Regions from separate parts of the Robertmurraya mesotrionivorans genome, predicted to be linked through region 1. Evidence: riboswitches for the same ligand, from Rfam matches in the RefSeq annotation. Region 1 holds a riboswitch; each other region holds the start of a gene.
What was found. A riboswitch is a leader RNA that binds a small molecule or an ion and turns the genes downstream of it on or off. The one in region 1 is predicted to bind S-adenosylmethionine.

Region 1 (10,214 bases):
TCTTTGCGCAATTTTTAGACAAAGTGTAAGAAGGGGTAACAACATGCAAGAATTGCTTGATTATAACAGGGAATGGCTCCTCTCGGCTGAGGAAACAAAATTTCTCTACTTGTACACACCATTATGTGGTACATGCCAAGTAGCAGGAAAAATGCTCTCGGTCGTTGAACAGCTTTTGCCACACCATAACTGGTTAAAGGCAGATCTGAATTTTGTGCCGGCGTTAGCTGAGCAATATTCGATTGAGTCCGTTCCCTGTTTACTTGTTATAAGAAACAATGAACTGGTTAAGAAAATTTATGCTTTTCAATCGGTACCATTTTTATATGAAAGTTTAAGATCTTTTTAGGAATCAGACGTACTTGTCTGATTTTTTTATTTGTGGATTCCTAGATCCCTTCGACAGTAAAAGTAATTTCGTTCAAAAAGTAGACATATTTCTCGGGAAATGAACTCTAACTACAGCATTCGATACAACGCTTGTTAGGTACCCCTGACAAACGCCCCGAAAATTTGTCGAAAAGATATTAAAGGTAAGGCTTCTCTCAGAGTGGAATATATATGTAATCGTATATTTAGAGGGGGAAGACCTATGCTTGTTCAGTTACAAAGAACAGTGAATGAATGGAATAACCGAAGTCATTTACTGCCTTTTTTAAAGAAGGCACCAGTCGTTATTTGTATTAGATCAGAAGATGAGGCCTTCTTTATCCATATAAATAAAGGGAACGTTGAACTTCTATTCAAAAAAGATCATCATCATATTGACGCATATCTCCAAGGACAGAAGGAACATATAATATCCTTGCTCTGTGGGGAGATCAAACTAAGACAAGCAACTTTATCGAAATTAATTTCCTTACAAGCAACATTTAGAACAGCTTTATACTTAGAAACCTTGTTCTTTTTAGTAAAGCCATATAAGCATGTAAGTAATATTTAAATTTTTTACTATAAAAATTGTTTTGGGAGGGAATGGAATGACAAATCAGAAGAAGTATCGGTTAGAAACCCTTGGTGTACATGGTGGATTAAGCCCAGATCCTGTTACTGGAGCAAGAGCGGTGCCAATCTATCAAAACAATGCTTATCAGTTTAAAAATACAGAGCATGCTGCAAATCTTTTTGCACTTGCTGAGCCGGGATATATTTATACACGCATTCATAATCCAACTACTACTGTTTTTGAAGAAAGAGTGGCCCTGCTAGAAGGTGGAGTAGGAGCACTCGCTGTGGCGAGTGGAATGGCAGCGATTACACTGGCGATTCTGAACTTGGCTGAAGCAGGGGATGAAATCGTTGCGGCTTCGAATCTATATGGAGGTACATATAATCTATTTGCCGTAACACTACCTAAATATGGGATTCAAGTGAAGTTTGTGGATTCAACCAATCCAGAGAACTTTAAACAAGCTATTACAGAGAAAACAAAGGCGGTATTTGCAGAGACCATTGGAAACCCAAGCTTGCGAATTTTGGATATCGAAAAGGTTGCAAAGATCGCACATGATGCAGGTATTCCGCTAGTAATCGATAATACCTTTGCGACTCCTTATTTATGTCGTCCAATCGAACATGGTGCAGATATTGTCATTCATTCGGCAACAAAGTGGCTTTTAGGAAATGGTACTACGCTTGGAGGCATTATCGTGGATGGCGGAAAGTTTGATTGGAATTCGTCGAAGTTTCCTGGATTTACAACCCCTGATGCAAGCTATCATGATATTGTATATAGTGAGGCAATTGGTGCTGCAGCTTATATTGTGAAAGCAAGAGTTCAATTACTACGTGATCTAGGTCCAGCATTAAGCCCTCAAAATGCCTTTCAATTCACACTTGGTCTAGAAACTTTGCATGTGAGAATGAAGGAGCATGTGGCAAATACGAAGAAGGTAGTTGAGTATCTAGAAGCACATCCTGCGGTTAATTGGGTGATGTATCCAGGAAATGAAAAGCATCCAGACTATGAGCTTGCAAAGAAATACTTACCTAAAGGAGCAGGTTCTATCGTTGTCTTTGGAATTGATGGAGGTCGAGAGGCTGGAGCAACGTTTATAAATAGTCTCAAACTTTGGGCGCATGTTGCCAATGTTGGCGATGCAAAAAGCTTAGTAATCCATCCTGCGAGCACAACTCATCAACAGCTTGACTCTGAGGGATTAAAAGCAGCAGGTGTTCCAGAGGATTTAATTCGTCTATCAATCGGAATTGAAAATGTTGAAGATTTAGTTGAAGACTTAGAGCAAGCGATTACACTGGCGACAGGGAAAACTTCGCTTACTAGCAATGTGTAATCAATAAGATTTTTGTCGAAATTTATCGTTGACACCCCGATTTTTCCATGATACGATAGCAATCGTGATTAAGACTACAACGTAAAGTTCATATAGATTGATAAGCTCTTATCAAGAGAGGTGGAGGGATGTGCCCTATGAAGCCCGGCAACCGTCAAATTATTGAAATGGTGCCAATTCACACAAAGCGTATTGCTTTGATAGATGAGAGAAAGGTGATTGTTTCTGCCTTTCTGCTCATGCAGAAAGGTTTTTTTTGTTCATTTAGAAAGTTCTCATTCGAATAGGAATGGTACGAATGATAGAACCTAAGTTGTAATGAAGCCTTCTGTAGCATGATACTATGTAGTTTTATCAGAATAATCGGAAATGGAAGGAGGAGAAACCTTTGATCTCGATAAAAGACGTGAAAAAAATATATTCTTCAAGACAAGGAAAAGTAACGGCTGTTGATAATGTAAACCTAGAAATTACTGAAGGAGAAATCTTCGGTGTTATCGGTTATAGTGGTGCAGGGAAAAGTACGCTTATTCGTATGCTGAACGGGTTAGAAATTCCTACTGAGGGATCCGTTAATGTGGCAAATAATGAAGTATCGAAAATTAAAGGTAGTAGCCTTCGTAAAGCTAGACAGGAAATAAGCATGATTTTCCAACATTTTAACCTTTTATGGTCTCGAACAGTAAGAGAAAATATTGCATTTCCACTTGAAATTGCAGGAGTTCCTAAAGGGCAAAGAATGAAAAGAGTAGACGAGCTTATTCGTTTAGTTGGACTAGAAGGAAGAGAAGACGCTTACCCTTCTCAATTGAGTGGAGGGCAAAAACAAAGAGTAGGAATTGCGAGAGCACTTGCTAACAATCCAAAGGTTCTCCTTTGTGATGAGGCAACATCTGCACTTGATCCACAAACAACAGATTCAATTCTAGAGCTATTAGTTGATATTAATAAGCGTTTAGGATTAACCATTGTCCTTATCACCCATGAAATGCACGTCATTAGAAAGATTTGTCATCGTGTAGCTGTAATGGAAGGTGGAAAGGTCGTTGAACTCGGCCCAGTACTTGATGTATTTAAGCATCCTAAGGAAGAAATTACGAAACGATTTGTTCAGCAGGTAACTGAACCGGAGGAAACAAAGGAAACGATTGAACATCTATTAGAACTGTACCCGCATGGTACAGTCGTACAACTAGGCTTTGTTGGAGAAGCAGCAGAACAACCGCTGATTACAAATCTTATTCGTAATTACCAAGTGACTGTTAATATCCTGCAAGGGAAAATATCGCAAACACAAAATGGATCTTATGGAACGCTTTTCATCCACTTAGATGGGGAAAGGGAAGAACTTTCAAAGGCCATTGCATATATCGAGTCACAACAGGTTGGAGTGGAGGTGATTTCGAATGCTTGAGACACTTTTACCAAACGTGAACTGGGAAAAAATGATTGAAGCAACGAATGAAACTCTTTATATGTCAGCAATATCAGTTGTTATTACATTTGTTCTGGGTTTAATTTTAGGACTTTTACTATTTTTAACGGCTAAGGGTAATATTTGGGAAAATATTTTAGTGAATAAAGTGATCAGTTCTGTAGTGAACATCTTCCGCTCGATTCCCTTTATTATATTAATTGTTCTTCTAATACCTTTTACAAGAGCATTGCTTGGTACGATGATTGGTGAAAATGCAGCTTTACCAGCATTAATTATTGGTGCGGCTCCGTTTTACGCGAGAATGGTGGAAATCGGATTGCGTGAGATTGATAAAGGAGTTATTGAAGCGGCTAAATCCATGGGAGCTAAGACAAGCACGATTATCTTTAAGGTGCTTATTCCTGAATCACTGCCAGCTTTAGTATCTGGTATTACGGTTACGGCTATTGCTTTGGTGAGTTATACAGCAATGGCAGGTGTAATTGGTGCGGGTGGATTAGGAAACCTAGCATATCTAGAAGGGTTCCAAAGAAGTCGTAGTGACGTAACCTTTGTGGCAACTGTCATCATTTTAATTATTGTGTTTATTATTCAATTTATTGGAGATTCTATAACATCAAAACTAGACAAAAGATAGGAGAGACAAAAATGAAGAAATTTTTAAGCTTATTTTTATCATTAGCAGTTGCTCTAGTTCTTGCAGCTTGCGGTACAGCGAACGAAGATGAGTCTAACGCTGGTGAAGGCGAAGAAGCAGCAGAAACTACTGAATTAGTAGTTGGAGCTTCTAACGTACCACATGCTGAAATTCTAGAAGAAGCAAAATCACTTTTAGAGGAAAAAGGATTTGAATTAAAGATTGAAACATTCCAAGATTACATCCTACCTAACCAAGCGTTAGAATCTGGTGATCTTGATGCAAACTATTTCCAACATATTCCTTACCTTGAGTCTCAAATGGCTGAGCATGGCTATGATTTTGCTAATGCGGGTGGAATCCATATCGAACCAATGGGTGTGTACTCTAAAAAGTACAAGAGCTTAGATGACCTTCCAGAAGGAGCACATATCATCATGAGCAGCTCAGTGGCAGACCACGGTCGTATTTTAACAATGCTTGAAAAAGAGGGATTAATCACTCTTAAAGAAGGCGTAAACAATGTAGAAGCAACGGTTGAAGATATCGCAGAAAATCCTAAAAAAATTCACTTTGACACAGAGTACGAAGCATCATTATTACCACAAATCTATAATAATAATGAAGGCGATGCAGTACTTATCAACTCAAACTATGCAATCGATGCAGGTCTGAACCCAATTGAAGATTCAATCGCAATCGAAGACAAAGAGTCTCCATACGTAAACGTAATCGCTGTTCGTAAGGACGACGAAAACTCTGAAGCAATCAAAGCTTTAGTAGAAGTGTTACACTCAAAAGAAATTCAAGATTTCATTCTTGAAAAGTACAAAGGTGCTGTAGTACCTGTATCAGAATAATATGAAATGCAGATGTCTCTTAAAGAGGCATCTGTTTTTTTTTATGTAATAATTTGTCTTATTTCAAGGATACTAACATATGTGATACTACATAATTTAAAGACTGGAGTGGGACAAATGGATCAAGGATTTATTGCAAGTAATCCGAGTGAAGAAGCTCTACATGATTATAAACTAGGACTTGGCACGTTTACTCAGAAAATGCCAGATATCGCTAGTCATTTTAATGCATTCACAGAAGCATGCTTTAAAGAGGGAGTCTTGTCTCAAAAACAAAAGCAATTAATTGCACTTGGAATTAGCTTATATTCTCAGGATGAATATTGCATCATCTACCATATCAAAGGATGCATGGATCAAGGTGCAACTGAGCAAGAAATTCTTGAAGCAGTTGGGGTTACTGCAGCGTTTGGTGGTGGAGCGGCTCTGAGCCAGGCCGTTACCCTTGTACAAGATACAATGGATGATTTTAATCAATTAAAACAGTGAGTTAAGCTCATATCGAGAGGATTTGGCAAGAAAACACTGGAAATCATAAGGTAAGTTTTTCTAACAAAGTATTACTCGTATTCATCCTTAAATATCGTGTTTTTTCGGCTTTGTTCCAAAGATTTGACCTGTGTTACGATAGATGTGACCAAAAGAGTCGAATAAAGCGATATTTGGAAGGGATGGATTCATTATCAGTCAACTAAGGTTGAACTACACGAGTGAGATGGAAAAGGCGATGTATGCAGCTCATGGGGTGGGATATGAAACCTACAGTCGAAGACATAAGGTTAGAATGAAAATTGAAAAAGCAAGGCAACAAAATTATCTGCAAAGTCAAAGAATGATTGCTGATTTGGATCGTAGGGTTCATGCCTAGTAGCTTATATATAATATAGAAGAAATATAGGGCCAGTGGAGAATTCCACTGGTTTTTCTGTTGAGCCAATGGTATCGTACATAGAAAAGATAGTCGGAGAAAAAAATAGGTAGGTAATATGTCGAGAAGAGGTTCATAAGAGTTGATATCACATTTCATTTGTTATAAGATTGTAATGAGAATAAAATGAGAATGAAAATAAAGTTTTTATAGTAAAGAGATAACTAATTTTCTTTCAAATTACGGAGGTAATAGATATGTCAGGATCAACTTTATCCATTAAGGATTTACATGTGTCAATCGATGAAAAAGAAATTCTAAAAGGGGTAACTCTTGAAATTAAGGGTGGAGAAATCCACGCAATCATGGGACCTAACGGAACTGGTAAATCTACTTTGTCTTCTGCGATTATGGGACATCCTAAATATGAAGTAACTTCTGGTTCAATCTCTCTTGATGGAGAAGATGTACTTGAAATGGAAGTAGATGAGCGTGCTCGTGCTGGTCTATTTTTAGCGATGCAATACCCAAGCGAAATTAGCGGGGTAACAAATGCGGACTTCTTACGTTCAGCTGTTAACAGCCGTCGTGAAGAGGGAGACGAAGTTTCTTTAATGAAATTCATCCGTCAAATGGACAAAAACATGGAGTTTTTAGAAATGGATCCAGATATGGCTCAACGTTACTTAAACGAAGGGTTCTCTGGTGGAGAAAAGAAGCGTAACGAAATTCTACAATTAATGATGATTCAGCCAAAGATTGCGATCCTTGACGAAATCGACTCTGGATTAGATATCGACGCGTTAAAGGTTGTTTCAAAAGGAATTAACGAAATGCGTAGCTCTGAGTTTGGTTGCTTAATGATCACTCACTACCAACGTTTATTAAACTACATCACACCGGACAAAGTTCACGTAATGATGCAGGGACGTATCGTTAAATCTGGTGGCCCTGAACTTGCTCAACGTTTAGAAGCTGAAGGATATGATTGGATTAAAAAAGAGCTTGGCATTGAGGACGAAACTGTCGGGCAAGAAGCGTAAGTTAGGGGGACCAGACATGACTACAGAAACCGTATTACCATTCGATAAGGAATATGTGACTTCTTTTTCAAAAGAGATGGGTGAGCCAGCTTGGTTAACGGAACTTCGCGTAAATGCGTTAGCGACAGCTGAAAGCCTATCACTTCCAAGACCTGATAAAACAAATATTACAAAATGGAACTTTACTCAATTCGATAAGCATATTGTTAAAAGTGAAGATTATGCTTCTCCTTCTGATCTTCCGGAAGAAGTAAAATCATTGATCGGTACAGAAGAAGGCGAGAAAACATTATACATTCAACGCAATAACCGCCCGACGATTCTTTCTGTTTCAGAAGAACTGAAAAATCAAGGCGTGGTGTTTGTAGATATCTTTACAGCTGCTCGTGAGCATGGAGACCTTTTACAAAAGTACTTCATGAAAGACGGTGTAAAGGTTGATGAGCATAAGCTTACTGCTCTTCATGCGGCATTTATGAACGGTGGAGTATTCCTATATGTTCCTAAAAACGTGGAAGTTTCTGCACCAGTTCAAGCGGTATTTATCCATGATGACAAGGAAGCAAATGTGTTCAACCATGTTCTTGTAGTGGCTGAAGACAATAGCTCTGTCACTTATGTTGAAAACTATATTTCATTGGTAGAAGAAGCAAACTCAATTTTTAACATCGTAACGGAAGTAGTTACAGGTACAAATGCTACCGTTCAATACGGTGCAGTTGATACTTTAGCTAAAGGTGTAACAACGTATGTAAACCGTCGTGGAGTGACAGGACGTGACTCTCGTATTGAATGGGCACTTGGTTTAATGAATGACGGCAACACTATTTCTGATAACGTGACAAACCTTGTTGGAGATGGCTCAGTTGGCGACATGAAAATGGTAACTGTTGGACGTGGGGAGCAAACACAAAACTTCACAACAAGTGTTGTTCACTGGGGCAAGCACACGGATGGCCAAATCCTCAAGCATGGTGTGACGAAAGACAGTGCTACCTCTATCTTTAACGGGATTGGAAAAATTGAATACGGTGCAACCAAGTCAAATGCGGAGCAAGAATCACGCGTATTAATGCTAAGTGAAAAAGCACGTGGGGATGCTAACCCAATTCTTCTTATTGATGAAGATGATGTAACGGCAGGACACGCCGCTTCAGTAGGACGCGTGGATCCACTTCAACTTTACTACCTAATGAGCCGTGGAATTCCTAAGACAGAAGCAGAACGCCTTGTTATTCATGGATTCTTAGCTCCTGTTGTTAACGAGCTTCCAATCGAAGGTGTGAAAAAGCAATTAGTGGAAGTTATCGAAAGGAAAGTAAGATAATGAATATTCAGGATATTCGCAGTCACTTTCCGATTCTGCATCAAGAAGTGAACGGCAAACCATTAGTGTATCTTGATAGCGCAGCGACTTCTCAAAAGCCCGTTTCGGTAATCGAAACGTTAGAGAAGTATTATAAAGAATACAATTCGAATGTGCACCGAGGCGTTCACACGCTTGGTACAAAAGCAACCGACGCTTATGAAGGGGCACGTGAAAAGGTTAGAAGGTTTATTAATGCAAAATCTACGGAAGAGATTATCTTCACTCGTGGAGCGACTACAGCATTAAACTTTGTCGCCCAAAGCTATGGTACAGACAATCTTCGTGAGGGTGATGAAATTGTCATCACCTTTATGGAGCACCATGCCAATATTATTCCTTGGCAGCAAGTAGCCAAGAAAACCGGTGCTACTCTTAAGTACATTCCCCTTCAAGAGGATGGAACAATTAGCCTAGACGATGTAAGAGCAACAGTTACCTCGAATACAAAGATTGTTTCCGTAATGAAGGTTTCGAATGTTTTAGGAGTCATGAACCCAATTAAAGAAATAGCCAAGATCGCTCATGAAAATGGTGCGGTAATGGTGGTTGACGGTGCCCAAGCTGCTCCTCATATGAAGATTGATGTACAGGATCTAGACTGCGACTTCCTTGCTTTTTCAGGTCATAAAATGTGTGGACCAACTGGAATTGGAGTTCTCTATGGGAAGAAACAGCATTTAGAAAAAATGGAGCCAGTTGAGACAGGTGGAGAAATGATCGACTTTGTAGATTTATACGAATCTACTTGGAAAGAGCTTCCTTGGAAGTTTGAAGCAGGTACCCCAATTATTGCGGGAGCTGTTGGACTTGGGGCTGCGATTGATTTCCTAGAGCAAATTGGCTTAGAAAATATAGAAGCACACGAGCATAAGCTAGCTGCTTATGCGATGGAGAAATTATCACGAATTGAAGGAATGACGATATACGGTCCGAAAGATCCAGGTCTTCGTGCTGGTGTGGTTACTTTCAATATCGATGATGTTCATCCGCATGATGTGGCAACAGTGCTTGACGCAGAAGGTATTGCCGTACGTGCTGGTCATCATTGTGCACAGCCTCTAATGAAATGGCTAAAGGCTTCTGCAACAGCTCGTGCTAGCTTTTACCTGTACAACACCGAAGAAGAGATTGATAAGCTTGTGGAAGGGCTTATCAAAACAAAGGAGTATTTTAGCGATGTCTTCTAATCATTTAGATACCCTCTATAGACAGGTAATTATGGATCATTACAAAAACCCTCGTAATAAAGGGGTTTTAGAAAACGATAGCCTAACCATCAATATGAATAATCCAACATGTGGAGACCGGATTCAGCTTACACTTAAGCTTGAGGAAGGTGTCGTGAAGGATGCAAAATTTGAAGGGGAAGGCTGCTCAATCTCTATGTCATCTGCTTCTATGATGACGCAAGCCATCAAAGGGAAAAAGCTTGAAGAAGCATTAAAGTTATCGGAAGTGTTTTCCCAAATGATGCAAGGCAAGGAATACGATGATAGCCTAGACTTAGGTGATATAGAAGCATTACAAGGTGTTTCCAAGTTTCCAGCGCGAATTAAGTGTGCGACTCTAGCGTGGAAAGCAATGGAAAAGGGCATTAAAGAAGAACAATAAGGGGAAGCATAAACGCATGCTCCTACGAATGGAGGAACACGACAATGGCTAAAAAAGCGCCTGAAATCGGTGATTACAAATATGGCTTTGCCGA
Region 2 (10,214 bases), on a different contig from region 1:
GATGGTCGAAGTATTACAGATAAAAATACAAATATACTAAAGGTTCGCCAACAAATTGGAATGGTATTTCAGCATTTCAACTTGTTCCCGCATTTAAATGTACTTGATAACTTAACGTACGCTCCAATCAAAGTAAAAGGAGAAACGCGACAAGTAGCGGAAGGAAAGGCTCGTAATTTGCTGGCGAAAGTGGGACTTACAGAAAAGGAAAAAGCATTTCCTAGTAACCTCTCAGGTGGGCAAAAACAGCGTGTTGCTATTGCTCGTGCTCTAGCGATGGAGCCGAACTTAATGCTATTTGATGAGCCAACATCCGCACTTGACCCTGAAATGGTTAAGGAAGTACTGAATGTAATGAAGGACCTAGCAAAGTCAGGTATGACGATGGCGATCGTTACACATGAAATGGGATTTGCACGTGAAGTGGCTGACAGAGTATTATTCCTTGATGGTGGAGTATTACTTGAAGACGCAAGTCCGGCCGAGTTTTTCAGTAATCCAAAAACAGCAAGAGCGAAAGATTTCTTAGAGAAGGTATTATAAAATATAGTTGTGTTTAGGGCTATCCAAATGGATGGCTCTTTTATTTTTTATTAAATGTAAAAATGTTCATATTTTTGCCAAATTAAAGTTGGCATTTTAAGTGTGAAAACGCTATAATTAATTTATGGAACATCATACCACGATGTGGAACGAATTATAAAGGAGATGTAAATTATGGAAATTAGATACTCAACACACCCAGATCATGCCAAAACATTTACTACTGAAGATCTTAGAAAGCATTATCTTGTTGAAGACTTATTTGTGCCTGGTGAGATCAAGCTTACCTATTCAATGGAAGACCGTGTAATTATCGGTGGAATTACCCCAACGAATGAAACGATCTCTTTAGGTGGCTACGATGAAATTAAGGCTAACTACTTTTTAGAAAGAAGAGAAGTGGGAATCTTTAACGTTGGAGGTAACGGAAAAATTACTGTCGACGGTGAAGTTTATGAGATGGAAAATAAAGATTGCTTGTATGTGGGATTAGGGAAGAAAGAACTTCTTTTTACAAGTGAATCAGCTGAAAATCCAGCAAAGTATTATTTATTCTCAGCATCTGCTCACAAAGAGTATCCTGTGCAGCATGTTTCATTTAAATCCATTGAAGGTGATCGGTTGGGAGCTCTTGAAAGTGCGAACGATCGCGTGATTCGTAGAATGATCCACAATGAGGGAATCAAAAGCTGTCAAGTGGTAATGGGGATGACTCAGCTAAATACAGGCAGTGTATGGAACTCTATGCCAACTCATACTCATGATCGCAGAATGGAAACTTATCTATATATCGATTTGGACGAAAATGCTAGAATGTTTCACTTTATGGGGGAGCCAACTGAAACAAGACATATTGTTATGAAGAATGAACAAGCGGTGATTTCTCCGCCATGGTCAATTCATTGTGGTGCTGCAACAAGTAATTATACTTTCATTTGGGCAATGGCTGGTGAAAATAAGACCTACAACGATATGGATCAAGTAACTATGGATCAACTAAAGTAATTTAAAACTAGTCACATGAACAACTATAAAAATAATGAAATAGGAGTGTAATAACATATGAGTTTACAAGATTTTTCATTAGACTTTTTTAGCCTACAAGATAAGGTAGCTATCGTAACAGGTGGAAATACTGGTCTTGGCCAAGGGTATGCGGTCGCGCTAGCAAAAGCTGGAGCAGATTTGTTTATTGTTACCCATGATACAAATTGGGATGAAACGAGAGCATTCATTGAAGAGACAGGAAGAAAGGTTCATTTCCACCAGGCAGATCTAACGAATAGAGACTCCTTAAAGAAAGTAGTAGAGGATTGTCTAAATGTGTACGGAAAGATAGATGTTTTAGTAAATAATGCTGGAACAATTAGACGTGCGCCTTTACTAGAGTACAAGCAAGAAGATTGGGATGCAGTAATGGACATTAACCTAAACGCTGTCTACTTTTTAAGCCAAGAAGTTGGAAAAGTGATGGTTGAGCAAAAGAGCGGAAAGATTATTAATATTTGCTCTATGCTTTCCTTCCAAGGTGGGAAATTTGTTCCTCCGTATACAGCAAGTAAGCATGCAGTTGCGGGGGTTACGAAAGCGTTTGCTAATGAGCTAGGACAATATAATGTTCAAATTAATGCGATTGCTCCAGGCTACATTGCAACAGCTAATACAGCACCTATTCGTGCAGACGAACAGCGTAATGCAGAAATTCTTTCACGTATACCAGCCGGACGTTGGGCAGATCCTTCTGATCTAATGGGGGTTGTTGTGTTCTTATCAAGTAGAGCATCAGATTATATGAATGGATCAATCATAGCAATTGATGGTGGTTGGTTAGCACGTTAAAGAATCTCAGAAAGGAAGAATTAGGGTGATTACAGGGAAGTTAGAAGATATCAGAGAAAAGGCTGTTTTAGACGATAAGATTTTATCAAAGTTAGAATTCCTAAAAGGTGACTTTTCGCAATATACAGCCGGGCGTTATGAAGTTGATAATAACTCGTTCTTCTTCTTAAACGAATACGAAACAAAAGAGGAAGAAAGCTGTTTTTGGGAAGCACATAGAAAGTATTTAGATATCCATTATATTTTAGAAGGACAAGAGAAAATTGCGGTTGACCATATTGGACGCCAGCAAGTGAAGGAAGAGTACGATGCGGAGAAGGATGCCATCTTTTTTAAAGGTGATGTCCTCTCTGGAATCACAATGAATCCTGGGGATGTTATGATTTGCTTCCCTGAAGATTCACATATGACGGGCTTAATTGCTCAAGGAAAGCAAAAGGTGAGAAAAGTAGTGCTTAAAGTGGAGTTATAGGGACAGACACAGAAGAATATGGGATGAAACGTTAAGGCGGCCAAAGGTTGGCAGACCAGGAAAAAGCCACCTATAACATTTCGAATTGTTTTTTGAAACTTAAAGATAGCATAAAATTGACAATTATTCAATCATCTCAAGTTCTTTTGCGTGAAATTTACCTATATAAAAATTAGAAGGGTAAGGTAATGCAAAATGAAAATCATGAAGTCAATTGAAAAGATCCCTGGCGGATTAATGCTTGTTCCACTATTTATAGGAGCAATTATACACACTCTTGCTCCAACCTCAGGAGAATATTTCGGGTCGTTTACAAACGGATTAATGACGGGAACAGTTCCAATTTTAGCGGTATGGTTCTTCTGTATGGGTGCAGGAATCAATATAAAAGCAACAGGTACAGTAATAAGAAAGTCTGGAACACTTGTATTAACGAAAATTGCAGTAGCGTGGGTTGTTGCTATTATTGCCTCCATGTTTATGCCAGAAGGCGGAATTCAAACAGGATTATTTGCCGGTTTCTCAGTCCTTGCTTTAATTGCCGCAATGGATATGACAAACGGTGGACTATATGCTTCTATCATGCAACAGTACGGAACGAAAGAAGAAGCTGGAGCATTTGTATTAATGTCACTTGAATCAGGTCCATTAGTAACGATGTTGATTCTTGGCTCAACGGGCTTAGCAGCATTTGAACCACATGTGTTCGTAGGGGCAGTTCTACCTTTCTTAGTCGGTTTTGTTCTTGGAAATTTAGATAGTGATTTAAAAGATTTCTTTAGCAAAGCTACTCATACAATGATCCCGTTTTTCGGATTTGCACTAGGAAACACAATTGATTTAACGGTCATTGCAAAAACAGGTCTTGCCGGTATTATCCTAGGTGTTCTTGTAATCATTGTAACTGGTATTCCGTTAATCTTAGCAGATAAGTATATTGGTGGCGGAAATGGTACGGCGGGACTAGCTGCATCTAGTACAGCTGGCGCAGCTGTTGCTAATCCTATGATTATTGCCAATATGAAGCCGGAATTTATGGATGTTGCTCAATCAGCAACTGCATTGGTGGCAGCATCAGTAATTGTCACATCAATTCTAGTACCGATCTTAACAGCCTATTGGTCTAAATATATGAAAAAGAAAAACAAAGGAAATGTAAAAGAAGATATCAACGCAACTGCTGTCTAAAAGTAGCTAAAGAGAGGCATATCACAGTATGTCTCTCTTTAAGTAAAGGGGAGAAGGGGAAGCATGAGTAAAATCATTACAATCGGTGAACCGATGGCTCTCTTCGTAGCAGAGCAAAGTGGTTCTTTAGAAGAAGTGAACCGATTTAGTCGGTTTGTTGCGGGGGCAGAGGTAAACTTTTCGATCGGAATGTCCCGCTTAGGTCATGAGGTTACCTACATTACGCAACTTGGGGAAGATCCTTTCGGTAAAAACATAGAGAAGTTCCTTCAACAAAATGGGATTGATACAACCCATGTTAATTATGAATCAAAATATGTAACAGGTATGCAATGGAAGCAAAAAGTTGAAGTGGGAGACCCAGAAGTGTTCTCTGCAAGGAAAAACTCTGCAGCTTCTCATATGAATATAGAGACAATTAAGAATGTAAGCTGGGACGGATATGATCATATTCATCTAACTGGTATACCACCAGCATTATCGAAAGAGTGCAGAGCAGCTGTCTATGAGTTATTGAGAGTGGCACGTGAGAAAGGAGTTCAAATTTCTTTTGACCCAAATTTACGTCCAGGACTATGGCCAGACCAAAAAGAAATGGTGAGGATTATTAATGATTTAGCTTGTCAGGCGGATATTGTTCTGCCAGGTATTGCAGAAGGAAAGCTATTGACAGGCTGTGAAGATGAGGCTGAGATTGCACAGTTTTATCATGCTGCTGGAGTGAGAACAGTAGTTATAAAATTAGGTGCAAAGGGAGCTTTCACAAGTTCGGAAGGGAAGCAGTTTTATACAGAGGGTTTCCCTGTAGAGAAAGTCGTTGATACGGTTGGTGCAGGTGACGGTTTTGCCGTCGGTGTAGTGAGTGCTTTGTTAGAAGAGCAAAAAATAGAGGATGCAGTGGTACGTGGAACAGCAATTGGAGCTTTAGCGGTTATGTCTCCAGGAGATAATGATGGGCTACCAGATCGAGCAGAACTAAGCTCATTTATGGAAACAAGGAGAATAAACATAAAGTAAAAAAATTTCCTTCCCAGTCAGGGAAGGAAATGGCTTTATCAAGAACCAATGTAACCTAGATTTCTAGAAATATCTAAGCTAGTCTGTCTCATCTTATCTATTAATGTATCGTTTATTTTATCCATTGTCACACGATTGCTAGGACCAGAGATACTAAAACTAGCAATAATCTTGCCTGTATGGTTGTATATCGGTGCGGCGATACATCGTATTCCTTCTTCATTTTCTATATTATCCAAGGCGTATTTTTGTTTCTTAATCTTATTTATTTCTTCTCGAAGTCCCTCAGGGGTTGTGATGGTTGATTCTGTCTTAGGGATAAAATTCACCTTTGACACTAATTCTTCAAAATGGCCTGACTCCATACCGGAATATAAAATTTTTCCGACGGCAGTACAGTACATCGGTGCACGGTTTCCGACACGTGAGAACATTCGAATGGTTTGATTACTTTCAATTTTATCAATATACACAATTTCACCACGGTCTTCAATGCATAAATGAACGGTTTCATTTACTTCGTGGGAAAGCCTTTCTAGGTAAGGCTTTGCCGTATTTACAATGTCATTATTATTTAAAATATTTCTCGAGAGAAAAAGTACTTGCAATCCTAATTTATACTTGTCGGATTCAGAATCTTTTACGACATAGTTCATATTGGATAATGTTGCTAAAAGCCTGTGGACGGTACTTTTTGATAGACTAACTTGTTCAGATAAACGGGCAATTTGTATTCCATCGGGATAATCTGAAAGCTTATTCAAAATAGTTAAGGCTCTTTCAAGTGATTGGACGTTGGACACAGTCGGTTACCTCTTTCAATGGATTTATATATGTAGAATGAATTGAACTTTTTATTTAAAAATTTAAAACGCCGTTCTACTATATGATACGGCAGCGTGAGAGTTTTGTAAATTTAATAAAAAATGTTTCATAAAATATATAAAAAGTGGGGATTCACATGAATAAAATCAATGTTCTATCAAAGGTTTCAGAGTGTGGAGTAGTGGCAGTAGTGAGAGCAGAGACGAAGGAAGAAGCAGTAACAATCTCTAAAGCATGTATTCGAGGTGGGATTAAGGGGATAGAAGTAACGTTTACTGTCAAAGAAGCAGATGAAGTAATTAAAGAGTTAACGTCTCTATATAATGAACGCAATGATGTCGTGATTGGAGCTGGCACTGTTCTTGACTCAACTACTGCTAGAATAGCCATCCTTGCAGGTGCGCAGTTCGTAGTCAGTCCTTCCTTTGATGAAGAAACCGCAAAATTATGTAACCTCTATCAAATCCCTTATATGCCAGGTTGTATGACAATCACTGAGATGAAGCGTGCTCTTGAATCTGGTGTTGATATTGTGAAATTATTCCCAGGAAACAACTTTGGCCCTGATTTTGTTAAGGGAGTAAAAGCACCACTTCCACAAGTGAATATCATGCCTACTGGTGGTGTTAGTCTTGAAAATGTGGACCAATGGATTAAAAACGGCTGTGTAGCAGTAGGGGTTGGAGGGAATCTATTAGCACCAGCTAAGACGGGAGATTATGACCTTATTACGGAGTATGCAAAGCAGTATGTTGAAAAAGTTAGAGCTGCACGTGGGGAAGATGTGTTAGAAGCAAAAACTATATAAATATAAAACTAGGGTATTCATGGCCGCATGAATACCCTTTAACTATTTTACATATTTTCCATTAAACGTTTGGCGATTCTTGCGTAATCATCCCGATCAATTCCTGGAGCAAATTCCTCCGGTAGTTCCTCTAAATTTGGAATAGGTGCACCCTTAGGAGCTCCAGTAATTACTTTGAGTTGGTTTCCATTTTCAGGGTTTGTTCCTTTCCAAATTTTTGAGATATCGGTATAATGACCCACATCATTCCAGGTATATAAAACATTAGCTAAGCCTTGATCCTCAAACTTTATTGCATGGTCGAACTTTCTGTTAGATAGATCAGGAATCGGAATCATTTTTTTGACATCCACGCCAGTAGCAATTTCTAATGCTTTAGCATAAGCGAGTACATGCGTCCCACCTCTGACAAGTAAGTAACCTATCATTTCACGAGCAGTTTCATGTTCTGTCATTTCATATACTCGCATCTTATGTGTGCGTGCTCCTACCTCTAAAAAGAAATTATGAAGTAAATCTAGCACTAAGTTTCCGCTGCTAAACACATTGTCTCCGGTCCAAGGGCGCCCCATAGAATCACCTGCTAATGCCGTTTGAGCAGTAGCAATAAAGTGATACGTACTGCGTGCATCCATTCCTTCACGTAAAGGGGTAACATCAGGGTCCCCAGGAAAGGTGTTTCCGCGTGATAACAAGTTGATTGTATTACTAACGAGCTCCACATGACCAAATTCTTCTGCTGTAATACTTGCTACGAGGTCATAAAAAGGTTTTAATTTATCCTTTTGACGAAAGTTAAAAGACTGATACATGTAATTGTTTAAAGTTGACATTTCTCCAAATTTTCCACCTAACAACTCCTGAACAGCAGCGGCCGCATTCGGATCACCATGCTCTGGAACAGGAAGGTCAATCAATAATTTATTTTCACGTTTAAACATCGGATGACCTCCTTATCCTCTAGGAATAACCCAGATAATTTGTTGAGTGCGAATAAAGAATGGAGAACCTCCTGATTCCACTACAATATGGTCAGGCATAACAGACTTAAGTAATCCTGTTACAGTCCCTCTGACCGTTTGGACGGCAACCATTCGCCCGGTAATCCCTTGGAATGCATGATACACATACGAGTCAATGTGACTGACAAAAGATGGTGTTTGTTGATTCATGAAGTGTTCGCTCCTTTGTTTTGTATATCAAACAGTTATATGTATGACGGGATTGTAATAGTTATACATAGTAATATGTAAACTATTAGTTTATTCAAAAGTTTCTTGACATTATTTTTGTAGATTGGTAAGGTTGATAAAAATATTTCTTATCCAGAGAGGTGGAGGGACTGGCCCTGTGAAGCCTCAGCAACAGATCAACTAGGATACTGTGCTAATTCCAGCGGGTGATTTTTCCTCGATAGATAGGAGCGGACGTTTTTATTTGTCAGTAGTGCACTCGTTTCCTGAGTGCGTTTTTTTGTTTCCCCCACTAAAGTATTCATTGATCGTTTGTAATGGTTGCTTCTGGATGTAGGTTAAGGAGGAGTTATTTGTGAAAGTGGAAGAACAAGGATTTCAAAGGAAAATGCAAGCAAGACATCTAGTCATGTTATCCTTAGGTGGGGTCATTGGGACCGGTTTGTTTCTAAGTTCAGGTTATACGATTCAACAGGCAGGACCGTTTGGAACGATTCTTTCGTACTTAATCGGTGCCTTGGTGGTCTATTTAGTTATGTTATGTTTGGGGGAGTTATCTGTACATATGCCAGAAACGGGAGCGTTCCATAGTTACGCAGCCAAATATATTGGACCCGCAACAGGCTTTACTGTTGCTTGGTTGTATTGGTTAACTTGGACAGTGGCATTAGGTTCAGAGTTCACAGCTGCTGGGTTATTGATGCAGCGTTGGTTCCCAAATGTGAATGTATGGATTTGGAGTGCTCTATTTGCTATTTTAATTTTTTTATTAAATGCAGTAACTGTTAAATTCTTTGCTGAATCAGAATTTTGGTTTGCATCCATAAAAGTTCTCGCAATTTTGTTCTTTATTATTTTAGGTGCAGCAGCTATGGTCGGTATTCTGCCAATAGAGGGTTCTGAGACAGCACCCGTGTTTTCAAATATCATTGGCCAAGGGTTATTTCCAAACGGTGTATTTGCCATTTTTATGACCATGTTGGCAGTGAATTTTGCATTTTCTGGGACAGAATTAATTGGGATTGCTGCTGGAGAAACTGAAAATCCAGAAAAGGCAATTCCGAAGGCTATTCGAACGACACTGTGGAGATTAATTATCTTCTTTGTCGGAACCATCATTGTGTTATCAGCTCTGCTCCCTTTTTCTGATGCTGGGGTATTGGAAAGCCCTTTTGTTGCTGTTCTAGATAGAATAGGGGTACCTTATGGTGCGGATATTATGAACTTCGTTATCTTAACGGCGATTTTATCGGCAGCGAACTCTGGATTATACGCTTCCTCAAGAATGCTTTGGTCACTTGCAGAAAAAGAAACAATCTCTCCATTCTTTGCAAAGTTAACAAATCGAGGTGTTCCACTTAATGCTATCATTTTCAGTATGCTAGGTGGCGGCTTAGCTCTGTTTTCTAGTATTATTGCACCTGATACTGTATATATCGTACTTGTGTCCATTTCAGGACTAGCAGTAGTTATTGTATGGATGAGTATTAGTGTTTCACAGTTATTATTCCGTAGACAATATGTAAAAGAAGGCCATTCCGTGCAAGACCTTGCTTACCGAACGCCATTGTATCCTATCGTTCCGATTGCAGCGTTCTTTCTTTGTCTGGCTTCCTGTATAGGTATTGCTTTTGATCCAACACAGAGAATTGCACTGTTTTGTGGAATTCCATTTATCTTGCTTTGCTATGCTAGTTATTATATAAAACAAGGGTTTAACAAGAAGGGAGACGTTTACGTTGAAAAAAAACAATCCAATTGATGCTATTTTACAAGAGCATTCACTTATTATTTTAGATGGAGCAATGGCTACCGAGCTTGAATCCTATGGATGTAATTTGGATGATCCTCTTTGGTCAGCTCGTGTGTTACTCGAGAATCCGCAGATGATCTATCAGGTACATTTAGACTATTTTCAGGCAGGCGCAGATTGTGCGATAACTGCAAGCTATCAAGCAACAGTTGAAGGATTTACAAAACGTGGATTACAAGAAGAAGAAGCCTTGGAATTGATAAAAAAGACAGTAGTGCTTGCGAAGAGTGCAAGAGATGACTTTTGGCAAGAAGAGCAACAACTTGTTAGATCCAAACCATTGGTAGCTGCATCTGTTGGACCATATGGTGCGTTCTTAGCAGATGGCTCAGAGTATGTTGGAAACTATGGGGTGAGCGATAATCTCCTTAAAGATTTCCACCGTCAGAGAATGGCGGTACTTATAGAAGCTGGAGCTGATATTTTGGCATTTGAAACCATTCCTTCCCTTCAGGAGGCGAAAGTATTAATTTCTTTATTGCAGGAGTTTCCTGGAACTTATGCATGGCTTTCCTT
Region 3 (10,214 bases), on a different contig from region 1:
GTTTCTTCATAATTAATAAGGAGAGCCTCATTTTATGGGGCTTTCCTTATCTACTTAAAGGGCGTGTAGGATTTGAGTTCATATGAATCAATAAAATTATGGAAAGAAACTCATGTTGCAGAGTATATATCAAATTCAGATTCTCTAAATAAGTTCCACGACGAGATTATGATTAAGGTATTTAAGGCTGCGAGTGCCCGAATGAATGCTAAACCACCGTGTGCCTTTGTATGGTTTATTACTGGTAGCGGGGGACGATTTGAACAAGGATTAATAAGTGACCAAGATCATGGGATTATTTTTCAAGAAGATAGTCAAGAGGCAGGTTCTTATTTTAGTGAATTAGGAAAGGAATTATCAATTGGATTACAAATAGTTGGTTACCCATTGTGCGATGGTAAGGTAATGAGTTCAAATCCACTATGGTGTCAAACATCTGCCAGCTGGAATAAACAGGTGGTAAGTTGGATGGAGGAGAGCAGTTGGGTTTCGATTCGCAATTTGCAAATTTTCTATGATGCTAGAAAACTTGTAGGTGACCATGATCTCCTTTACCATTTAAAAAACGTGATCCACGAATATAGTCATTCCCATCCTCAATTTTTAGGCCGATTATTAGAAAATGTAAAACATGTAAAAAAGACGATTGGTCCACTAGGACAAATCATTGTTGAGGAGAAGGGAATACATGCTGGAGCTATTGATTTGAAGTATTCTGCTTTTATACCATATGTGAATGCAGTTCGGCTATTGGCATGGAAAGAAGGAATAATCGAGACTAGTACAATAGGTAGATTAAAAGAGCTAAACAAATTAGAGAAGTATGAGGAGTTATCTCAATATCAGGAGAATTTTTCGCAACTTCTTCAGTTCCGATTAGATCACCTTTCTTTTACGGCTTCTTATGATGATTCCCACTATTTGTATGTAAAAAAACTTACGAAAGACAATCAAAAATTAATTAAAAAGATACTGAAAGATGGAAAGAAGCTGCAGCAATACGTTCATAGAATGATTGAAAAGGGTGGAAATCATGGCGTTTGAACCATTTATTCATTTTGTGAGGGGAATCCAGGGGAAATTGGGGACAAATGTATACAGTGGCTTACAGGGACAAAACGGTCAGCATGTTGCCTTTTTGCGTCAAATTCAAAAAGAACTGAATTCAGACAATGCCTTACTGATTCCATTGTCTGAATTAGAGGTGACGGTTTTTGACCTTGAAACAACGGGCTTCTTTCCTGAAAAAGGCGATGAAATTTTGTCTATTGGTGCTATAAAGACAAAAGGTGCGTATGTGAAAGAAGTCGAGTCCTTTTATTCTTTAGTTCAATATGATAAAGAACTTCCAGTCCAGGTGAAGGAGTTAACAGGAATTTCTGAAGAGGAGCTAAAGAGTGCGCCGCCGTTATCAAATGTTCTGCTGGATTTTTATCACTTTGCTAGAGGAACGCCACTTGTTGCACACCATTCAAATCATGAAAAAAACTTCTTGCAAGCAGCGAACTGGAAACAATTCAAAGCCCCTCAGAAACATCGCATCATTGATACGTCATTCCTATCAAGAGTTGCCGATCCAGAATTAACCCAAAACAAGCTTGAAGATATTTGCGAGCGGTATGGAATAGAAGTAGTGGATAGACATCATGCACTAGGAGACGCTAAATTGACAGCTGTTCTGTGGTGTATTTTTATTGATAAAGCTCAGCGAAAGGGATATGAGACTCTTCAAGATATATATAATCTTATGGCAAAATTGTAAGATTCTATAATTCTTCTTTACTTTTAAAAAAAGTTTGTGCTATTATTATCCATAAATCAACTGAATATTGGATTTCTTATCCAGAGTGGTGGAGGGGCTGGCCCGATGATACCCGGCAACCGATTTTCTTTTTATAGAAAACACGGTGCCAATTCCTGCAAAGCAATCGTGCTTTGACAGATAAGAAGAGATGATAACAATACACCCTCTTCTTTGGAAGAGGGTTTTTTATTTTATCAGAGGAGGAAAACATGATGGAAACGGTAAAAGTGGTTCTTTTAGGATTTGGTACGGTAGGTTCAGGTGTGTATGATTCCATCCTTCATACTCATCAGGAGAAGCTGGAAAAGGTAATTGGTAAGAAGGTTGAAATTGTTGGTATATTAGTGAAGACAGAAAAGGAACGTCAGCTTCCCAAGAATATTATTGTAACTACAAAGATTGAGGAAATCCTAGCTCTCCCAAAAATAGACTATGTGTTCGAAGCAATTGTTGGTATTGAACCAGCCTATTCCTATATACAGTTATTTTTAGATCGTGGCTGTCATGTTATAAGTGCAAACAAGGAATTGCTTGCTAATCGTGGTGAGGAGCTTACGGAATATGCTTTAAATAAAGGTAAGTTCTTAACGTTTGAGGCAGCCGTTGCGGGAGGGATTCCTTTACTTAGAACGATTATTCAACTCCTTCAAGTGAATGGGATTTTAGTTCTAGAGGGTATTTTGAATGGAACGAGCAATTACATCTTATCAAAAATGAGAAATGAGAAATTAAGCTTTGGAGAATGCCTGCAAGAGGCACAACAACTCGGTTACGCAGAGGCTAACCCAGAAAGTGATATTTCTGGTAGAGATGCTTTCTACAAGCAAATGATTTTAAGCAGTTTAATCTACCATGAGCAGCCCGACTGGGAAAAGGTTGAAAGAATTGGGATTGAAGAAGTCGCATTAGAAGATCTAGCCTTAGGTGAGGTGCATGGATTAAGGCTAAAGCTGCTGGCCTCTTTGAAAAGAGAGGATGAGGGAATCAAGGCAACCGTAAAGCCAACGTTTGTAAGCACCGAACATCCTCTTTACAATGTGGAGGGGGTAGATAATGGCATAGTTATTAAGACAGATTTGGTTGGGACTCTTATGCTCCAAGGACCAGGAGCTGGTTCAAAGGCTACTGCAAGTGCTATGATTGAAGATTTAGTACAAATTGAACAACAAAAACAACCGTTGCAGAAAGTTCATCGATATAGCTATCAAGCTCAAAATGAAAAAGAGACTAACGAAAGTACTCAATTAGCGGTATTTCCTCTGCAAAATAAGGAGGAATGGCTTAGCTTAAAAGCGGTTTTAAATGAAAACTCAAAGCATTTAAATATCCTTCAAGAAGTTGTAAAAGAGCTTGATGGTCGTATATACGGAAGCTTCTTATACGAAGGCGAGCTAGAATGTATAAAGCTACCTGTCTTATATAAACGTTATTCAGTATCACCGATCGGTCTAAAAAGAGATCATTTGAATATGGTTTATAGTTTCTAGGAGAAGATGCATAATTATTGCGTCTTTTTTTTGTATCGTAAAGCTCCATAGGGCAAATAATATGTTTGCTATGGAGGTGCAGAATGAGAAAACTATTAATTTTGTTTGGAGTAATTATGCTTATCTTCGGTGTTGCAATCTATACATTGACAAATGTTTCGATTGATTACGCATTTGTACCGGAAGCAGAAGATGTAAGGGAATCAGAAAAAAAATCGAAAATAGCTTCTGTGTCAAACCAAGTGGAGATGGGAACACCTGAACAGATTGAGTTAGGGCGAAAATTATTTTATGAAGAGACCTTTGGGAATGAAGTGTTTTTTTCAGATATTTTAGGTATGTTTAACGGGGCCTTAACGTTAGGCAACATTGGAAAGGCGATCTTAAAATTAAATGGGGAGGGTACGAATAACCTCAGGGTCGAAGCGTATAAAGATTTTTCAGTTGGTGATTTCAGCATAAAAAAAGGTGACTTAATTGATACAGGTCTTGATGTGGCTAAAGGGGCTAAGACACCAGTTGGATTTAAGGTAGTGTTTGATGAAGGGAGATTAAAAGCAGGTGTTAGCTGTGCTGCTTGTCATGCCTCCGTTGATGAAAAGGGGAAAATTATGGAGGGAGTCCCCAATACGGATTTGCAAATCGGTCTAGCTCTTGCGATGGGTACTAATACAGCCTCCTATTTTACTCATACAGAACTAGAGGATATTAAAGAGTATATTAGTCAAAGCTCTGTACAAATAGAAACATCGAATGGAACAAAAGATGCCTTACCTGATATAGATAAGTTTGAAAAATTCGTGGATGCAGAGATTATTAAATGGCCTGCAGGGAGTAATGACACGACCATTGATTTACATAATAATCCTGTTCAAGTTCCTGACGCGATGACGAATGGTGATCGTCCATTTGGTTGGAGCGGACAAGGTCAAATCGGTCCTTTTGATGGGATTTCGGCAGCGATTAATAATGCCCATTCACAAAATATGGATGCGGTCTCAGCCTCTGAGATTAGTAAGTATACGATGAAAATAGATAAGGAAGTATATTTGGGAACCGTTTTACAAAATGCAGCGAATCCAAAGTATCGTTATGATGGAAAGTCATCGCAAAAGCCATCTGACTTTTTTGCGAAAGTAGACCCTACCCCGGGAGTACCTGGTGTGAATCAATTGACTAAATCTCCCACCTATCCAAAAACCTCCTATATGACATCTGTAGGGGTCTTATCAAGCTCGGCTGGGTATAAGGTATATGAACAATTAAACGCGATGAGTGCATACATGAATTCTCTTTCTCCGGTACCAAGTGGAATACAAAAGGATAATGAAAAATCAGAGAAGGGTGAAAAAGTATTTACAAAAGCAGGATGTATTTCTTGCCATGCAGGGACATTTGCAACGAGCAATAAGTTGATTTCAGTGGAGGAAATAAAAACGAATGCCTCACGTTCAAAGGGGTTTTCGCCATTAAAGGACTACCACGATGTACCAAAAGTATATGAAGAGGGAACGTCTGTACCACTTCCTAACAATCCAAAAATAGATGTAATTAAAACAACACCTGAACAAGAGCAGTTGCTTAAACTAGCTTGGGGATTTACGAATACAAAGGGAGCCTACAAAACCATTAGCCTTTATAACCTCTCTAGAAGTGCTCCTTACTTACACGATGGCGGAGTGGCTGTTGGTCCAAATGGAGAGGTTGGAGTAGCAGAAACCATTTTACAAGGGAAGCTTCCTGATCCATACCATAGTCTAAAAGCGATGGTTGACTCAAGGTTAAGAGAAATAGTGATTGAAAGCAATACAAAGAACAAGAGTTTATCCACTGCGAATGTGACTGGTAAAGGACATTCCTTTTGGGTAGATCAAACGACAGGATTCTCTGAATCTGAGCAGGATGCACTTATTCACTACTTGCTGACTCTCACTGATTAGAAGGGGTGAATAAGGTGAAGGCTGTTACTTATCAAGGGTTATTACATGTAGAAGTCAAAAATGTACCTGATCCAGTCATTCAGCTTCCAGATGACATCATTGTACGAGTCACTGCCTCTTCGATCTGTGGTTCAGATTTGCATCTATACCATGGAATGATTCCAAGCCTCGAAAAGGATTATGTTATTGGACATGAAGCGGTCGGTATCGTTGAAGAGCTCGGGAGAGAAGTAACCGGAATAAAAAAGGGTGATAAGGTGGTTATCCCTTTTAACATTGCTTGTGGGCATTGTTTTTACTGTGAAAATGGTCTAGAAAGCCAGTGTGATCTTGCGAATAAAGAGGTGAAGCCAGAAGTTGGTGCCATGTTTGGTTGTTCACGACTGTACGGAGATTATTCTGGAAGCCAAGCAGAATGGTTGAGAGTTCCGTTTGCAAATTTCACTCGATTTAGAGTACCTAATGATAATGAGTTACAAGATGATGCTTTAGTTCTACTAGCGGATGCGCTCCCAACTGCCTACTGGGGAGTAGTGAATGCAGATGTAAAGCCTGGTGATACGGTTATAGTAATCGGAAGCGGTCCGATTGGGTTGTTAACACAGAAGATTGCTTGGCTAAAGGGAGCGAACCGAGTTATCGCCATTGACAGAATTCCTTATCGATTGGAACATGCAAGAAGAACCAATGGGGTAGAGGTATTCAATCTTGAGGAGATAAATGAGCTATCAGACCATTTGTTAGAGATAACCAAAGGGGGAGCAGATATTGTCATTGATTGTGTTGGAGCAAGTGGTAAAATGACACCGGTTGAACTTGCTGAAACAGCACTTTTTCTACAGGGGGGCGGCCTTACAGCAATTAAGATGGCGAGCCAAGTTGTTAGAAAAGGGGGAGTTGTTCAACTCGTTGGGGTGTATGGTCTTAGGTATAATGGGTTTCCTTTGGGTGATTTTTTTGCAAGAAATATTACACTAAAAATGGGCTTTGCCCCCGCCATACGTAATACGCAATTCCTTTATGAGCTAGTGAGTAAAGAGAAAATAAAGGTTAATGATATTATCACCCATCACATCCCTTTAGCTGATGGTGAAAAAGCATATAAGTTATTTAATAAAAGGAAAGAAAATTGCTTGAAAATTATATTAAAACCGTAATGAAAGGGGGCGCATGCCCCCTTTTTACGCAATATGGATGCCTCTTTTCCCATTGAAGCATAGCATGTAGTAATGGAGAAAGGAGGTAAAGGATTTGTGATTATCGTTGCGGGAATGAATGTAGAGATACCCCCTTTTCAATTATCTAGCAAACAAGCAGAAATTTTTCACTTCTTAAAGAACAGTAGTGAAGTGCATATATATGTTCATAGTAGAGAGCTTTTGTTTGAATTGATGTTACGAGAGAACATGATAAATAGTGCCAATGCATTGAACGAAAGTGAAGTAGAATTTTCCGTATTTCAAACATCAAAGTTCCATTCCGTTTATTGGTTAAAAACATCAAGAGGTTATATGCTTAAGCCAAATGTGCTACCCTCTGATGCAATAAAAGATATTTTTCATAATGGGGTAGAGTACGGTTTTGAATGCTCGACAGCCATTGTTGTCATATTTTATTATGCTGTTCTTCAATCCATTGACGAGAGAGCTTTTAATCATCTTTTTAATCATCTACTCGTTTGGGATTGGAGCTATGATGAGGACCTAGGAATTATCACAAAAGTGGGCTCGGATTTTATTCCGGGGGATGTGATGTATTTTTACAATCCAGATTATAATAATTCGGTTTGGATTGGAGAAAATGTTGTATTTCTAGGTGAAGATAAATATTTTGGTCATGGGATTGGAATTGGTACCGCGGAAGAAATGATTAAAGCCCTTAATACATTGAGAAAAACAGGTGCCACGAGATCTGCTCACTTAATACACCAGCACAGTCGTTTAAATTATAAGTATTTATCACAGTTTGCTAAGCAAGTATAATGAGTTGGAAAAGGACAATTGATCCATTTATTAGAAGGGGTCATTGTCCATTTATATTTATTTGATGTTAACTCTTTTTTCCATATGAAAATGGCTGTATACTAATACTATGGAAGGAAAGTAGGAGAGAAATACATGTTAAAAAAGCTTCTTATCATTATTATCTTGTGCAGTGTAGGCTTTTTCTTACTGCCGTATAGTTTGCCATTAGTTTTTGCTTTAGTTACAGCTATATTTTTAGAAGGATTAGTTGAGTTTTATAAAAATAAACTTAGGATTGCACGAGTACATGCTGTATTAGCATCATTCTTAACGTACATATTAGGTTTAGTAATCATTGGCTATCACTTTTTTACTTTAATCATTCAACAAACTCTTCGTTTGTCAGAGAGCACTCCGACTTTTGTAAAGGATTTTTATCGGAGTACACTTTTACCAATAATGGGTAGCCTAGAAAGATATTTACAAACACTTCCAGAAGAAGTGTTAAAATCGATGGAAAACACAATAGAGTCAAGTATCGCTTCCTTAGATGCCTTCTTACAAACTATGTTTGAAACCATCATATCTTTATTAACAGCCATTCCTGGTTTTTTAATTGAATTTTTAGTATACTTGGTTGCTTTATTCCTGTTTTCTTTAGAGCTACCTAGATTAAAAGAGAATATAAAAAGACATCTAACAGAGGGAAGTTTAAAGAAAGCATCCCTTGTCATAAATCAGCTCACATGGGCAGGGGTTGGCTTTATAAAGGCTCAGCTTTTTTTAAGTGTAATTACCTTTGTGATGGCATTCACAGGATTATGGATTTTAGGTGTTTCAAATAAAACTCTTTTATCATTATTAATAGTCATTGTTGATATATTACCTATTTTGGGTACAGGCTCCGTTTTAGTTCCTTGGGGAATTGTGGCAATATTACAGGAAAATCAATTGCTAGGAGTAGGCTTAATTATTTTATTCGGGTTAATCACAGTAATTAGAAGGATAATTGAGCCGAAGGTATATTCGAGCAGTCTAGGGATTTCTCCACTAGCATCTTTAGTAAGTCTGTATATAGGCTTTAAGCTTATTGGTTTTCTTGGATTATTTTTAGGCCCGGCTATCGTTATTGTTTACGATACGTTAAAAAAGGCAAATGTTATTAAAGTAAACTATAAAATATAATAATGAAAAGCCATCGATGGATGGCTTTTCGTTTTTATTCCCAATCTTCATATTTGACAATTCCGCCTGTTAAATCAAGCTCTGATCGATCTCCTTTGTAGTACAGCTTTCCATTTTCAGATACAATCAAGTTTTCGTACGTATAAACTTTTTTCCCACTCGGTAAGATGATGATGATCTTTTCCCCTGGTTCGTCCTCCTTAGGTTGATCGGTTACGTTAGTATTATTAGCGTAAAGCTTCGCTACTAAAAGAAAAAGTACGATGAGACAAACTAGTAAAAAAACAATTTTCAAACTTACCCAAGGTTTATACGTCATGTATTCCTTCAATCGACTCACTCTTGTTCTCCGCCTTTACTTCAATCTACCTTTAAATCTATGCAGGAATAAGATGGAAGTTTCCTTTTTTTATAAAATCTATTAAACTACTTTAGAATGGTTTTTTAAAATAATAGACGGTAAATTTACATCAATATTGGTAATGTATGATAGAAACATACAACAAACGTCCTGATCTTCAATAAGAAAAAGAAAACGACAAGTACTTGCTAGGTCAATTGTCCAATTTTTTAAATCGACAAATTGTGATATGTTATGCATACATACGAAAATGAGGAAATAAAGGAAATGGAAAAGATGAAAAAAAATATTACATTAATTTTTAAAACGATTGATGGTGTCTCTCTTTGGAAAATTAATAGAATGCTAAAGAAGCTTTCTAGATCAAAATTAATGATTTTGGAGCAAATAAAGGATGAAAAAATTGTTATTCATCTTCCTTCCAAAAAGGAGAAAGAAGTAACGAGTCTCGAAATGAAAAGGCAATTACTTAAAGAATTAGTTCAATTGGATGGTTTTGAATCCTTCAATGTAAGTGTATTAGAAAATTGTCGACCAATTTACAAAGAACAAATTACTCAATTTGGTCTGTATCGTTGGATTGAACTTCCCTTGCCAAATCAGATTCAATACGAATATAATTTTGCTGAAATGAAAGAATCAATAATTAATAATTATGAAATGAGACCGATCATGTAGAAACAAGAGCCTCCCCATTTGGGGAGGCTCTTGTTTAATATGCGTTAGAATCCATGTACAAGCCGCCTCCGCTTTTTACCTAAAAAAGGGCGTTTGACTATTCGCACATTTTGGGTTTCTTACATAGGATATATTGACTTACAACTAAGGAGGTAATTTAAATGTCAGAAACATTTGGTGGATACGGCGGAGGTTTCGCTCTGCTAGTAGTTTTATTTATCCTTTTAATTATCATTGGTGCTTCTTGGGGCTATGGTTTCGGTTATTAAAAATTAATTAAAACTTTAAAGGGGGGAATTTAGATGTACGGATACGGATCTCCTTACAGCGGTTGCGGTTATCCAGCAGTTGGTGGAGTTGGGTACGGTGGTGGCTTCGCGCTAATCGTTGTACTTTTCATCCTATTAATCATCGTTGGTGCTGCTTGCTTTAAGTGGTAATAAAAAAGAATGAAGGTGGGGTTTCTCACCTTCATTCCTTTATAAACGAAAGAAGTGTTTTGTATTTACATACAGTGTTTCATATGTCTTTTCCACTGAGATAGCTTTCAATTCAGAAAGTTGTCTTATTGTTTGATGAATCATGTTGGGGTGTGTCATTCTTCCGCTAAACGGTCCTTCAAAGGGCCAAGGACCGTCTGTTTCCACCATCATCTGTGAAAGGGGAAAACGCTTAGCGATATGTTGAATTTCTTTTTCGTAAAAAAGGTCAGGAGTAAGCGATATGAAGTGTCCGTTTTGAATGATTCGATCCATATCTGTGTCTGCTCCTTTAAACCAGTGAAAATGAGCATTT

Region 2: another riboswitch for S-adenosylmethionine. It lies ahead of mmuP (S-methylmethionine permease); the one in region 1 lies ahead of ACRX5O_RS08895 (methionine ABC transporter ATP-binding protein).
Region 3: another riboswitch for S-adenosylmethionine. It lies ahead of ACRX5O_RS13210 (homoserine dehydrogenase); the one in region 1 lies ahead of ACRX5O_RS08895 (methionine ABC transporter ATP-binding protein).

What each region holds. Positions count from the first base shown of each region.
Region 1 is NZ_JBPCCH010000004.1:84,039-94,252, forward strand. Features, by position in the region: gene ACRX5O_RS08875 (toprim domain-containing protein) at 1-29, shown strand, start outside; gene ACRX5O_RS08880 (thioredoxin family protein) at 44-349, shown strand; gene ACRX5O_RS08885 (hypothetical protein) at 593-943, shown strand; gene ACRX5O_RS08890 (O-acetylhomoserine aminocarboxypropyltransferase/cysteine synthase family protein) at 981-2,294, shown strand; SAM riboswitch class I at 2,400-2,505, shown strand; gene ACRX5O_RS08895 (methionine ABC transporter ATP-binding protein) at 2,683-3,708, shown strand; gene ACRX5O_RS08900 (methionine ABC transporter permease) at 3,701-4,369, shown strand; gene ACRX5O_RS08905 (MetQ/NlpA family ABC transporter substrate-binding protein) at 4,381-5,229, shown strand; gene ACRX5O_RS08910 (carboxymuconolactone decarboxylase family protein) at 5,347-5,718, shown strand; gene ACRX5O_RS08915 (YuzK family famiily protein) at 5,957-6,097, shown strand; gene sufC (Fe-S cluster assembly ATPase SufC) at 6,355-7,140, shown strand; gene sufD (Fe-S cluster assembly protein SufD) at 7,157-8,467, shown strand; gene ACRX5O_RS08930 (cysteine desulfurase) at 8,467-9,696, shown strand; gene sufU (Fe-S cluster assembly sulfur transfer protein SufU) at 9,686-10,120, shown strand; gene sufB (Fe-S cluster assembly protein SufB) at 10,165-10,214, shown strand, end outside.
Region 2 is NZ_JBPCCH010000025.1:44,055-54,268, forward strand. Features, by position in the region: gene ACRX5O_RS22395 (amino acid ABC transporter ATP-binding protein) at 1-543, shown strand, start outside; gene kduI (5-dehydro-4-deoxy-D-glucuronate isomerase) at 718-1,548, shown strand; gene kduD (2-dehydro-3-deoxy-D-gluconate 5-dehydrogenase KduD) at 1,606-2,382, shown strand; gene ACRX5O_RS22410 (NanQ anomerase/TabA/YiaL family protein) at 2,408-2,854, shown strand; gene kdgT (2-keto-3-deoxygluconate transporter) at 3,050-4,042, shown strand; gene ACRX5O_RS22420 (sugar kinase) at 4,106-5,059, shown strand; gene ACRX5O_RS22425 (IclR family transcriptional regulator) at 5,098-5,862, opposite strand; gene ACRX5O_RS22430 (bifunctional 4-hydroxy-2-oxoglutarate aldolase/2-dehydro-3-deoxy-phosphogluconate aldolase) at 6,021-6,692, shown strand; gene ACRX5O_RS22435 (manganese catalase family protein) at 6,740-7,633, opposite strand; gene ACRX5O_RS22440 (YuzF family protein) at 7,646-7,864, opposite strand; SAM riboswitch class I at 8,011-8,116, shown strand; gene mmuP (S-methylmethionine permease) at 8,241-9,647, shown strand; gene mmuM (homocysteine S-methyltransferase) at 9,625-10,214, shown strand, end outside.
Region 3 is NZ_JBPCCH010000007.1:86,926-97,139, forward strand. Features, by position in the region: gene ACRX5O_RS13195 (ammonium transporter) at 1-12, shown strand, start outside; gene ACRX5O_RS13200 (DUF294 nucleotidyltransferase-like domain-containing protein) at 73-1,044, shown strand; gene ACRX5O_RS13205 (exonuclease domain-containing protein) at 1,034-1,762, shown strand; SAM riboswitch class I at 1,836-1,949, shown strand; gene ACRX5O_RS13210 (homoserine dehydrogenase) at 2,017-3,291, shown strand; gene ACRX5O_RS13215 (electron transport protein) at 3,375-5,231, shown strand; gene ACRX5O_RS13220 (alcohol dehydrogenase catalytic domain-containing protein) at 5,246-6,388, shown strand; gene ACRX5O_RS13225 (protein-glutamine gamma-glutamyltransferase) at 6,485-7,213, shown strand; gene ytvI (sporulation integral membrane protein YtvI) at 7,349-8,380, shown strand; gene ACRX5O_RS13235 (hypothetical protein) at 8,415-8,720, opposite strand; gene ACRX5O_RS13240 (hypothetical protein) at 9,009-9,419, shown strand; gene ACRX5O_RS13245 (YjcZ family sporulation protein) at 9,581-9,688, shown strand; gene ACRX5O_RS13250 (YjcZ family sporulation protein) at 9,722-9,859, shown strand; gene ACRX5O_RS13255 (TatD family hydrolase) at 9,899-10,214, opposite strand, start outside.